3 regions of the Caballeronia sp. KNU42 genome follow, and region 2 is predicted to be linked to each of the others. Evidence: predicted binding sites of a transcription regulator. Region 2 holds the regulator's gene; each other region holds the start of a gene.
What was found. The regulator HrcA, encoded in region 2, represses chaperone genes, less so after heat shock. The targets are predictions, from matches to a motif close to TTAGCACTCNNNNNNNNNGAGTGCTAA.
Positions count from the first base shown of each region.

Region 1: a site for HrcA is predicted at 2,127-2,153, ahead of ACSOSP_RS19630 (co-chaperone GroES). Genes of this name have one in related genera too.
Region 3: a site for HrcA is predicted at 2,432-2,458, ahead of rpoH (RNA polymerase sigma factor RpoH). Genes of this name have one in related genera too.

Region 1 is NZ_CM132389.1:127,428-131,646, reverse strand. Features, by position in the region: gene groL (chaperonin GroEL) at 153-1,793, opposite strand; gene ACSOSP_RS19630 (co-chaperone GroES) at 1,807-2,100, opposite strand; gene ACSOSP_RS19625 (LLM class flavin-dependent oxidoreductase) at 2,373-3,731, opposite strand; gene ACSOSP_RS19620 (ABC transporter substrate-binding protein) at 4,153-4,219, shown strand, end outside.
Region 2 is NZ_CM132388.1:3,484,242-3,488,460, forward strand. Features, by position in the region: gene recN (DNA repair protein RecN) at 1-1,148, opposite strand, end outside; gene ACSOSP_RS15745 (NAD kinase) at 1,156-2,058, opposite strand; gene hrcA (heat-inducible transcriptional repressor HrcA) at 2,280-3,299, shown strand; gene hemH (ferrochelatase) at 3,490-4,219, shown strand, end outside.
Region 3 is NZ_CM132388.1:3,299,180-3,303,398, reverse strand. Features, by position in the region: gene leuA (2-isopropylmalate synthase) at 1-923, shown strand, start outside; gene ACSOSP_RS14925 (nuclear transport factor 2 family protein) at 1,124-1,519, opposite strand; gene ACSOSP_RS14920 (acyloxyacyl hydrolase) at 1,565-2,131, opposite strand; gene rpoH (RNA polymerase sigma factor RpoH) at 2,515-3,450, shown strand; gene cyoD (cytochrome o ubiquinol oxidase subunit IV) at 3,643-3,975, opposite strand; gene cyoC (cytochrome o ubiquinol oxidase subunit III) at 3,976-4,219, opposite strand, start outside.

The DNA of each region.
Region 1 (4,219 bases), on a different replicon from region 2:
TGCAGAGCGAAAGGATTGATAAGGACTGCGTGAAGGAAAGATCGAGCAAGCGTAGAACGTGGCGAGCCGCTGCGTCACGAGTCCGAAGCGCACGTCGAAGCGTCTGAAACCGGACGCCCTGACGTGCCCGCCTGCTTACAAGTGAGAAAGCCTCAGAAATCGAAGCCAGGTCCGCCGGCGCCCGGTCCACCGGCAGGACCCGCAGGGGCTGCATTTTTCGGCGCTTCGGTTACCGTTGCATCAGTCGTGAGCAGGAGGCCAGCGATAGATGCGGCGTTTTGCAGCGCGGTGCGCGTCACTTTGGTCGGATCGAGCACGCCCGATTCGACCAGGTCACCGTATTCACCCGTCTGCGCGTTGTAGCCAAAGTTGCCCGTACCCTCGGCGACCCTCGCGACGACCACGCTGGCTTCCTCGCCCGCGTTCGTGACGATCTGGCGCAATGGTTCTTCCAATGCGCGCAGCACGATCTTCACCCCGGCGTCCTGGTCCGCGTTGGCGCCCTTCAGGCCGCTGATTGCCTGCTTGACGCGAACGAGCGCAACGCCGCCACCCGGCACGATGCCTTCTTCAACTGCTGCACGCGTCGCGTGCAGCGCATCGTCAACGCGATCCTTTTTCTCCTTGACCTCGATCTCGGTTGCACCGCCCACCTTGATCACCGCTACGCCGCCGGCCAGTTTCGCTACGCGTTCCTGCAGCTTTTCGCTATCGTAGTCGGAACTGGCTTCGTCGATCTGCACACGGATCTGCTTGACGCGTGCCTGGATATTCTTCGTGTCGCCGGCGCCGTCGATCACGATGGTGTTTTCCTTGCCCACTTCAATGCGCTTGGCCTGGCCCAGTTCAGCCAATGTCGCTTTTTCCAGCGTGAGACCGGTTTCTTCTGCGATCACCTGGCCGCCGGTCAGGATCGCGATGTCTTCGAGCAATGCCTTGCGACGATCGCCAAAGCCCGGCGCTTTAACCGCGACTGTCTTCAGGATGCCGCGGATATTGTTGACCACGAGCGTCGCGAGCGCTTCACCCTCGACATCTTCAGCGATGATCAGCAGCGGTCGTCCCGCCTTCGCAACCTGTTCCAGCACCGGCAGCAGATCGCGGATATTCGATACCTTCTTGTCATGCAGCAAGACGAACGGTTCGTCGAGAACGGCGACCTGTTTATCCTGATCGTTGATGAAATAGGGCGACAGGTAGCCACGATCGAATTGCAATCCTTCAACCACATTGAGTTCATCTTCGAGCGACTTGCCGTCTTCGACCGTGATCACGCCTTCCTTGCCGACACGATCGATCGCCTCGGCAATCCGCTGGCCGATCGATTCTTCGCCGTTAGCCGAGATGGTCGCGACCTGGGCAATTTCCTTGCTGGTCGTGGTGGGCTTGCTGATCTTCTTTAGTTCTTCGGCAGCGGCGATCACGGCCTTGTCGATGCCGCGCTTCAGATCCAGCGGGTTGAGACCCGCAGCCACGTATTTCAGCCCTTCGCGTACGATCGCCTGCGCCAGCACGGTGGCTGTAGTGGTGCCGTCACCGGCGTCGTCGCTGGTGCGCGACGCGACTTCCTTAACCAGTTGCGCGCCGATATTTTGCAGCTTGTCGGCCAGCTCGATTTCCTTCGCGACCGATACACCGTCCTTGGTCACGATCGGCGAGCCGAAGCTGCGCTCCAGCACGACATTGCGGCCTTTGGGCCCAAGCGTTACTTTCACTGCGTTGGCGAGGATGTTGACGCCTTCGACCAGTTTCGATCGTGCGCTATCGCTAAAGACAATTTCCTTGGCTGCCATTTCTGAAGCTCCGTTATTGTTGGGTGACTACGGCGACAATGTCTTCTTCGCGCAGCACGAGCAGTTCGTTGCCGTCTACCTTGACCTGCTGGCCGGCATATTTTCCGAAGAGCACGCGCTCGCCGACCTTCAGGTCGGGCTCGATGCGCTTGCCGTCGCTATCACGCTTGCCGGGACCGACCGCAATGACTTCACCCTGGTCAGGCTTTTCAGCGGCGCTTTCGGGAATAACAATGCCCGATGAGGTTTTTGTTTCCTGGTCGAGGCGCTTGATGATCACGCGGTCGTGTAGCGGACGTAGGCTCATGGTTGGATTCCAATTGTGGTGAATGAGTAGCACTCCTCGAAGACGGGTGCTAACAGGAATTGAGTATAGGAATCTGCGGTGGCTCGATCCAATAACGAATACATGAAACGTTATCGGCGTTTGGCATTTGGCCGTGGTGCTTCGAGTGCGTACATCACGCGTGTCACGCGGCGCCAGCGGGCCGCTTTAGCAAAGCCCCTTGGCGCGCGTGTTTACGATCGTGCTCGGCAGTGCTGGATTGGCGGCTGTTCTATAGCGAGCGCCCGGGTGGTTCAGCCCGCTGCGCGCTTCTGTATAGCCTGCACGTAGCGATTTTCCGGACGTGGCAGTCCGAGATTCTCGCGTAACGTCGTGCCTTCATACTCGGTGCGAAACAGGCCGCGCCGCTGCAACTCCGGTACCACCAGCTCGGCAAACTCGGTCAGCCCGCCCGGCAACCATGGCGACATGATGTTGAAGCCGTCCGCGCCTTCTTCCTCGAACCACTGCTGCAATTGATCGGCAATACTCTCCGGAGTGCCAACGACTTGCTGGTGTCCACGAGCGCCGGCTATGCGCAGATACAGGTCACGAATGCTCAGGTTCTCGCGGCGCGCCAGATCGAAGAGCAATTGCTGCCGGCTTTTGCCGCCATTCGTTTCCGGCAGGTCGGGCAGCGGCCCGTCGATGGGATACTTCGACAAATCAACACTGCCGGTCATTTTCGACAGCAATGCGAGGCCGACATCGGGGTGAATGAGGTCCTGTAGCGCGTCGAACTTCGCGTGTGCCTCTTCAAGCGTCCTGCCGATGACCGGGAAGATACCCGGCATGATCTTCAGATCCTCAGGTTGCCGGCCGTATTTGATGAGCCGCCCCTTGACGTCCTGATAGAACGCCTTGGCTTCATCGAGGGTCTGGTGCGCAACGAAGATCACCTCGGCGGTCTGCGCGGCAAGCTCGCGGCCGGCATCCGATGCTCCGGCCTGCACGACCACTGGCCAGCCCTGCGGCGAGCGGGCGATGTTGAGCGGGCCGCGCACCTTGAAATGCGGGCCGCGATGGTCCAGCGTATGCAGCTTGTCAGGATCGAAATAGATCCCGCTTTCACGGTCGCGGATGAAAGCGTCGTCTTCCCAGCTGTCCCAGAGGCCTGCGACGACGTCATGGAATTCGCGTGCGCGTTCGTAGCGAACTGCGTGAGCGGGATGTTGCTCGAAGCCGAAGTTGAGCGCTTCCGTTTCGCTGCTGGAGGTAACCAGGTTCCAGCCCGAGCGTCCGCCGCTCAAGTGGTCGAGAGAAGCGAACTTGCGTGCGACGTTGAACGGTTCATTGAACGTGGTGGATACGGTCGCGATCAAGCCGATGTTCTTCGTGACTACCGACAAGGCGGCCAGCAGGGTCAGCGGTTCGAAGTGGTCGGCGCGGGCCGTGCGCGAGAGCGATGCGAGATTCGTATCCCGGATGCCTACGCTGTCCGCGAAAAACACCGCGTCGAATTTCGAACGCTCGGCGATCTGCGCGAGTTCAGCGTAGTGTGAGAAATCGAGCCCACCCGCCCGATGCGTCTCAGGATGACGCCAGGCGGCAATATGGTGGCCCGTCTCCATCAGGAAAGCACCTAGCTTGATCTGCCGCTTCGCCTTGCTCATTGGTTTGCTCCACGTCGTTGGGCGGTTTGGATGGCTGGACGCATATTCTTGAGCTTCCGCACGTTTTCACCAATCAACGATTTTTGCTTTGCATATTCAGCGCAACGGCAAATGCATGGCGCTAAACCACGAAAACATCTGCAAGGTTGCCATTCAGGCCGTGGGCGGTGAGCGTGTGGTTGCGGACACCGGTCCACGATCAGCAAATCACGTCCGACGATCTGTTGAAACTGCCTGAAGTAATCCACGCGTCGGGTGAATCGGTGAGGTTCCGGTCTGATTAACCGTCTTGATTATTCCGTCTGGCGCTTAGCACAACACGAATCGATGGTTCGTTACGGCCCGGTGCGCTGCTACATTCCCGGCTGTGACGCACCGCTTAGGTGCTCGCTCTATCTACAACTGCGCAGACCAACACATAATGAAAATCAAACTTCTCACCGCAGCTTTCATGGGGTCGCTGCTGTTCATGTCGAGCCTGGCGCATG
Region 2 (4,219 bases):
TCCTGCATACCCTTTGTCACCGCCTTGCCAAGCGACTTCGCAGCTTTCCCGCGTGCCTTCGACAACACCGTCGCTTCCGCCAGATAAACCTCTTTCGCCTTGGCAACCGCCGCGCGCAGCGCGTCGAGATCGGCGGCGGCATCGAGCGCTGCCAGCTGCCTGCGCCGCTCGGCATGCTCCTCGGGCAACGCTTCGGGTTGCATGCGGAACTTGCGCGCAGCCGAATGCAGTTGCTCCATCCGATGCTCAACCTGCGCGAGGCGGTTCGGATCGAGTTCGAGCCGCTGCGCATAATGCGAGAGCGAATACGACGCTTCCTGCAATTGAATCTCGGCAGGTTCGAGCGAAGCCAGCACGTCGGCAAGGGCAGGGTCGATATCGACCAGACCGCGCAGCTTCGAGACGATGGAAGAGAGTTGCGTGATCATGGCTTCGTCCGACTCGGACAGCGCGTTCAGCGCACCTTGCACACCGTCGATCAAACTCGCCGAATGCGATAGCCGATGATGCTCGGCGCTCACTTCTTCCCACTCGCCTGGCTGCGGCGCGAGTTTGTCGAGTTCGCTCAACTGCCATGCAAGACGCTCGCGCTCCAGTTGCAACTCGCGATCGCGGTTTTGCGCCAGTTCGACTGCCTGCGTGGCGTCGCGCCAGACCCTATGCGTCCGCGCCACTTTTTGCGCTGAATCGAGAAGGCCCGCGTGGGTATCGAAGAGTTCGCGCTGAGCGTCGGGACGCATCAGCAATTGATGCGCGTGCTGGCCGTGGATGTCGACGAGCATTTCGCTCAGTTCACGCAACTGCACGAGCGTCGCCGGCGTACCGTTGATAAACGCCCGCGAACGCCCGCTCGAATCGACCACACGGCGCAGCATGACGGTGTCGGCATCGCCAACTGCCAGCGCGTGCTCGTCCAGCCAGCGCGAGACTTGCGCGTGGGTCGAAAACTCGGCGGTGATGTCCGCCCGCGCTTCTCCGGTGCGCACAATGCTGGCGTCGGCCCGCGCGCCGAGCGTGAGCGCGAGGGCGTCGATGAGAATCGACTTGCCGGCGCCGGTTTCGCCTGAAAATACGGTGAAGCCGCGCTCGAACTCGAGGTCTAGCGCGGCGACAATGACGAAGTCGCGAATCGAGAGATGACGGAGCATGGGCGTCTTAGAGTTTCGTGGCGTCTTCGTGCGAGGGATATTCGTTCCAGTGCAGCTTCTTGCGCAGCGTGGCGTAGTGGCTATAGCCAATCGGGTGCAACACCGGCACGGTATGGCGCGAACGCCGCACTTCAATGGTGTCGTTCAATTCGACAGCGGTAAACGACTGCATGTCGAAATTCACGTTCACGTCGCGCCCGCCAATAATCTGGATATCCACCTGAGAGTCGTCGGGTAGCACGATCGGACGGTTGGACAGTGAATGCGGCGCAATGGGCACCAGTACGAACCCCTGCAATTGCGGATGCAGGATCGGTCCGGACGAGGACAGCGCGTACGCGGTCGACCCCGTGGGTGTGGCGACAATCAGCCCGTCCGAGCGCTGGTTGTACATGAAGCGTCCATCCACCGACACGCGCAGTTCCGCCATGCCTGAGAAACCGCTCCGATTCACCACGACGTCATTGAACGCCAGCGCGTGATAGATCGGCTGGCCGTCCCGGACAATGCGCGCTTCCAGCAAGGTCCGCTCTTCGCGCTCGAAACTGCCGGCGAGCATCTGCGGCACGAGCTCGTGCATTTCGGCCAGCGTGATGTCCGTGATGAAACCGAGCCGCCCGTGGTTGACGCCGATCAGCGGCGTGCGATATGGCGCGAGCTGCCGCCCAATGCCTAGCATGGTGCCGTCGCCGCCGAGCACGACCGCCACGTCCGCGCGCGCGCCAATTTCCTGTGCGCTCAAGGCCGGGTAGTCGGTCACGCCGACGTCATCCGCCGTTTCGGTTTCGAACACGACGTCGAAGCCGCGTTTCACGATGCAAGCGGCGAGCGCCGTCAGCGGCTCCCTGATGCCGGGCGTATTGTTGCGCCCCACGAGCGCGACAGTCTTGAATTGGGTCCCAATTTCCATGCCGGCATTACACCATAGGTGAGTGTCGAAAAGAACCGTGCGCCTGCCCGCGGCGCTTAGGAGTTGTGTGTATACGCCAAGCCCCGGGCGCGACGGGGAATTGTCGCTAGAATGGTGTGGATCATGAATTGATGACGGGTGAATGACAAACCAGCCTCAACCGTCGTCGCCCTTTTTTGCTGTGCTCGCTGTTTCCTTACACGTTGAGCTAAAATTTCCCCATGCTAGACCCCCGTGCCCAGACCCTCCTCAAGACGCTGATCGAGCGCTATATAGCCGAAGGTCAGCCGGTCGGTTCCCGCACGCTGTCGCGCTACTCCGGCCTCGAGCTCAGCCCTGCCACCATCCGCAACGTCATGTCGGACCTGGAAGACCTTGGCTTGGTGGTGAGTCCGCATACGTCGGCGGGGCGGATTCCCACGCCGCGCGGTTACCGGCTCTTCGTGGACACCATGCTCACCGTCGAAACCACCGACGACGAAGCCATGACCTCCGCCGTCAAGATCAAGCTGCAGGGCGGCGAGCCGGCGAAGATCGTGGCTGCCGCGGCGAGCGTGCTCTCGAACCTGTCCACGTTCGCTGGCGTCATTCTCACGCCGCGCCGCAGCCACATGTTCAAGCAGATCGAGTTCATGCGCCTGTCCGACAAGCGCATCCTGCTGATCATAGTGACGCCTGAAGGCGACGTGCAGAACCGCATCATGGCCACTCAACGCGACTACTCGCCGTCGCAGCTCACCGAGGCGTCGAACTATATCAACGCGAATTTCGCCGGGCTGTCCTTCGACGAAGTACGCCGCCGACTGCGCGAGGAAATCGACGCGTTGCGCGGCGACATGACCTCGCTCATGCAGGCAGCGGTGGCCGCGAGCGTCGACGAAACGGATCAAGGCGACACCCTGCTGATTTCTGGCGAGCGCAACCTGCTGGAAGTGGCGGATCTTTCCTCCGACATGGCGCGGCTGCGCAAGCTCTTCGACGTGTTCGACCAAAAGACGAGTCTCCTTCAATTACTCGACGTATCGAGCCACGCGCAAGGCGTGCAGATTTTTATCGGCGGAGAGTCGAATCTCGTACCGATCGAGGAAATGAGCGTTGTGACAGCGCCCTATGAGGTGAACGGGAAGATCGTAGGTACGCTGGGGGTGATCGGACCCACGCGGATGGCATACAACCGCGTGATTCCAATCGTCGATATCACCGCGCGCCTGTTGTCCCTCTCGCTCAGTAGCCAGCAATAGTGCGATAAGTCTGCAATAAGCCGTCTGCCGGTCCGGTCCGCAAAATGCTGCGAAGCCCTCCGGCAGACAACCCATCTTGCCTTGCCCCAGCCTCGTTCACCACTCGGCCGTTCGGTCGATGTTGCGTTCCGAAACCCGCCGCTATAATGGGTTTCACTTACTTCCACGGGCTTCACAGCCTCTTTCCTTTATGCGCTACGACCTCGAGTTGCCTTCGCAGCCTTCCGCTTCGCATCGCGTTGCGGTGCTGCTGATCAACCTCGGCACGCCGGATGCGCCCACGCCCAAGGCGGTGCGCAAATACCTCGCGCAGTTCTTGTCGGACCCGCGCGTGGTGGAAATTCCTGCGCTCGCGTGGCAAGTCATCCTGCGGTTGGCCATCCTGCCGTTCCGGGGCCGGGCGTCGGCGAAAAAATATGCCCAGGTCTGGCTGCCCGAAGGCTCGCCGTTGCGTGTGTATACGGAAAAGCAGGTTGAGGCGTTGCGGCGGTTATTCATGGTGAACGACTATCACGTGATCGTGGACTACGCCATGCGCTACGGCACGCCCGGCATTCCGGCCATGATGAATCAACTCAAGCTGGAAGGCGCTGAGCGCGTACTGCTCGTACCCATGTATCCGCAATATTCGTCGTCGACCACGGCCACCGCGTTCGACGACGCGTTTAATGCCTTGCGGCGCGTGCGCAATCAGCCGGAGCTGCGCACCATCCGCCAATATGCGGACCATCCGGCCTATATTGGTGCGCTGGCCGAGCAGGTGCGGGACTATTGGCGGCATCACGGCCAGCCGGACTTCGCGGCCGGGGACCGGCTGGTGCTGAGTTTCCACGGCGTGCCAAAGCGCACCATGGATCTTGGCGATCCATACCATGATCAGTGTCAACAGACCGGCTCGTTGCTGATGGCGGCGCTTGGGT
Region 3 (4,219 bases), 190 kb from region 2:
CGCATAACGATCGCGGCACGGCAGTCGCCGCAGCGGAACTCGCGATCCTTGCCGGCGCCGATCGCGTGGAAGGCTGCCTCTTTGGCAACGGCGAGCGCACGGGCAACGTGGATCTCGTCACGCTCGCGATGAATTTGTACACGCAGGGTATCGACCCCGGTCTGGATTTTTCGGATATCGACGGCGTGCGCCGCGTGGTCGAGCGATGCAACCAGATTCCGGTACATCCGCGGCATCCGTATGCCGGCGATCTCGTGTTCACGGCCTTCTCCGGCTCACATCAGGATGCCATCCGCAAGGGTTTCGCCCAGCGTGAACCGGGCACGATATGGGACGTGCCGTATCTGCCCATCGACCCTGCCGATCTTGGCCGCAGCTACGATGCCGTGATCCGCGTGAACAGCCAGTCGGGTAAAGGCGGCGCGACGTACCTGCTTGAACGCGGGCTGGGCTTCACGCCGCCGCGCCGCGTGCAGATCGAATTCAGCCACGCCGTGCAGAAAGTCGCCGACGCCTCCGGCGCGGAAGTGTCCGGCGAAGCCATTTGCGCGTTGTTCCAGCGCGAATACTTCGATGCGCAAGGCCCGGCGTCGCGCGATGCATCGACTATTTACTTCGATGGACGCCACGTGAAGCTGCCCGTATCCGCGGTCGCCGACGAAGCGCAAGCGCAGGCAATCGCAGCAGCGGTAGCCAGCGTGGCCGGTGTGTCGATCGAGGTGACATCGTTTGAAACCGCCGCGACCGCGAAGGGTGAGACGGCGGTGTTCATCGGCTGCCGGATTGGCGACCAGGCCATGCGGTTCGGCGTTGCGGTGAATGCGAACGCAACTCAGGCGGTCGCCGATGCCATTGTCAGCGCGGTCAATCGCGTGCGCTGGGTTGGGCGCAAGGAAGTGGAAAGCGAAGCGGTCGCGGCGTGAAGGGGTTTGGTTTTGAGGCAAGAAGTAACTAAGTGACGAGCGGTGGTGTTATCAGGCACCGCTTTCTTGCTCAGCGCGGCAGGCATTCGCGAAGCAGGCGATAAAACACGACAACCGGTATCGACATGGCGGCCGGCGCTCACGAGGCGCCGCCCCGCCGGTCGAACCGCGACGCTCCATCGAACGGCGTCGAAACGGTGCTAATCCAGCGCCACGCGTGTCGCCTGCATTGCGAGCAACTGCCATTGCTTATCGACCTGGATGTGGATGGCCGTATACGCGATGGGAAACAGCAAGGCGCCGTTCTTCGACTCCATCTCGAGCAAAGCGCGGCCAAACACGATCCACGTGTCCCGCCCGCCCGGCATCACGTCCTGCGACTGGATCTCGATCTGCCGATAACGCCTGCGGCCCGCCGTGATCGCATCAATAAACTGACGCTTCGTCTCGCGCTTGCCATTGGTGTGGACGTAGCTGGCGTTCTCCGCCAGCAGCGCGTCCAGCAATTCGCCGTCACCGTCGACCATCGCGCGAAAACGCTCGCGCTCAAGTTCGCGGATTGCCTCGATGGGCGTATCGATGGGTTGTGCCGGCATCTGCAGTTCCTCTCACACTTGAGGAACCGATGGACACGGTCCCCGTCAGAAGTTGTATTGCAAATATATCTGGCTGAAATTTATACCAGGATTCGGGTGTTCGATACCGCCGTTGGATAAATGCTGAAACCGGAAGCCAGCCTGGTAGTTTTGATGAGCGCCGAATTGGGCTCCGACGCCCACTACGTCAGCAAACTGAAAGGCCGAAGAGAAGGTACGCGTCTCGGTTTCACGAACGTGTGACAGGAGACGTACGCCCACGCCCGCTTCCACATAGGGCCGAAACCATCCCGAACTCTTGATGAAGCGGAACACCGGCGTCACGCCGAATTCCCAGATTCCCGGATTCGATGCCTGGCTTTCGCGTATATCCCAGTAGGCCACGTGGGCTTCGCCCACAACGGTGAAGTGGAAGCCGCCGATTTCCCACCAGGTCCAGTTAGGGTCCCAGACCACACCGACATCCGCCTTCCGGACGTCATGGTCGGCAACCCCGCCCGCGATCTGCACGCCGAACTGATCGGCGCGGGCAGTGGCCGAAGTCAGGACCAACGCACCAAACAACGCACCATAAAAAGAGCGCTTTTGCCAGACACTTTTGTTCTTCTGCATGAATACTCCAGAACGGGATTCTCACAAGTCGGGCTTGTCACTAATGCAGCAAGCGCCATTTTAGAGACGCTCTCAAAAAAGTGCTCGGAAGAGTTCTGCTGAATGGGGAAAACACGGAATAAAGTTTCGTCGAAGTCCGGTTGGCGGTTGAATCGTGCGAAATCTTGCAAATTTCTTTCGGTAACTTTGACAAAGAGAGTGTTTCGCGGCGTGTAACAGTGCGGGAAACCACTTAGAGCCTATTGGAACGAAGATTCTAATAGCGTATGGGAACTCCACCACACAACGCACCTCTAATCCTTAGCACTCGAAATAGCAGAGTGCTAATATCCTGCTAGACCCGGTTTTTCATCGGGTTTTTTGTTGATAAGGAGCACACAAGCGTGACCAATGCGATGACCCTCCCGAACACTGGACACTCGGCGCCGGCCAAGGCCGCTTCGGCAGGTGCGCTGACGTTTGCGCAGTCGTCCATGTTGACTGGCCAGATCGGCAACATCGACGCCTACATTTCGGCTGTCAACCGGATTCCGATGCTAACGCCGTCGGAAGAACGTCAGTACGCCACCGAATTCCGTGACAACGACAACCTGGACGCCGCTCGTCAGCTCGTGCTGTCGCACCTGCGGCTGGTGGTATCGATTGCCCGCAATTACCTGGGATACGGCCTGCCCCACGCCGACCTGATTCAGGAAGGCAATATCGGCTTGATGAAAGCCGTGAAGCGCTTCGATCCGCAACAGAACGTGCGGCTGGTGTCATATGCCATGCACTGGATCAAGGCTGAGATTCACGAGTACATCCTGCGCAACTGGCGCACGGTGAAAGTGGCGACCACGAAGGCGCAGCGCAAGCTCTTTTTCAACCTTCGCAGCCACAAGACGGGACATAACGCGTTCACGCCGGACGAGGTTGATAGCCTGGCGAAAGAGCTGAATGTGAAGCGCGAAGAAGTGTCGGAGATGGAAACGCGTCTTTCAGGCGGGGACATCGCGCTGGAAGGTCAGATCGATGACGGCGAGGAATCGTATGCGCCTATCGCGTATCTCGCCGACTCGCACAATGAGCCGACCAACGTGCTGGCTTCGCGTCAGTTCGACAAGCTGCAAAGCGAAGGGTTGTCGACCGCCCTCGAGTCGCTCGACGAACGCAGCCGCCGGATCGTTCAGGCGCGCTGGCTTGAAGTGGAAGACGATGGCTCGGGTGGCAAGACGCTGCATGAACTTGCTGACGAGTTTGGCGTATCGGCTGAACGAATTCGTCAGATCGAAGCCAGCGCAATGAAGAAAATGCGTTCGGCGCTGACTGAATACGCTTAAGGGTTGAAGGCAGAACTTTCGCCACCTGATTTCTAGCGGTGCATAGGGAAGAGTTGAAAGCCCGCCGTCGAAAGACGGCGGGCTTTTCTTTGCCTGCTCGATTTGCGTGTGCGCGACGCGTACCCCAAAAAAACGGCGCCAGAGGTTTCCCCATGGCGCCGCCCAGCGTTCAGCCGGCAGTCCGTCTGCGGCCTAGCGCGACATCATGTGCGCGCCGACGTTATGCAGGACCCACAACGTCCCGCCGATCAGGATCACCGCCACCATCACGGTGAAGCCGAACGCGAGCACGTTCCATCGCTGCGATGAAGACGTGTTCATATGCAGGAAGAACACCAGGTGCACGAGGATTTGGACGAACGCGAGCACCGCGATCGCGATGATCGTCTCGGTCGGCCCCAACGCCTGTTGCATGACCAGTCCAAAAGCCGCGGCCGTCAGCACGACCGACAGGACGAAGCCAATGACATACGAGCGCATGCTGCCGTGGCCCGCGCCGGTATCGATTGAATGTGCGTGTGCCATTTATACGACGCTCGTCAGATAAACAAAGGTAAAGACGCAAATCCACACGATGTCCAGAAAGTGCCAGAAGAGGCTGAGACACGTGAGGCGCGTCAGATCGCGTTGGGTGACTTTCTTGTTGCCGATGACCTGGATGGCCAGGACCACCATCCAGATCAGGCCAACCGTTACGTGCAAGCCGTGGGTTGCGACCAGCGTGAAGAACGCTGACAAAAATGCGCTGCGATCGGGTCCGTAACCCTGC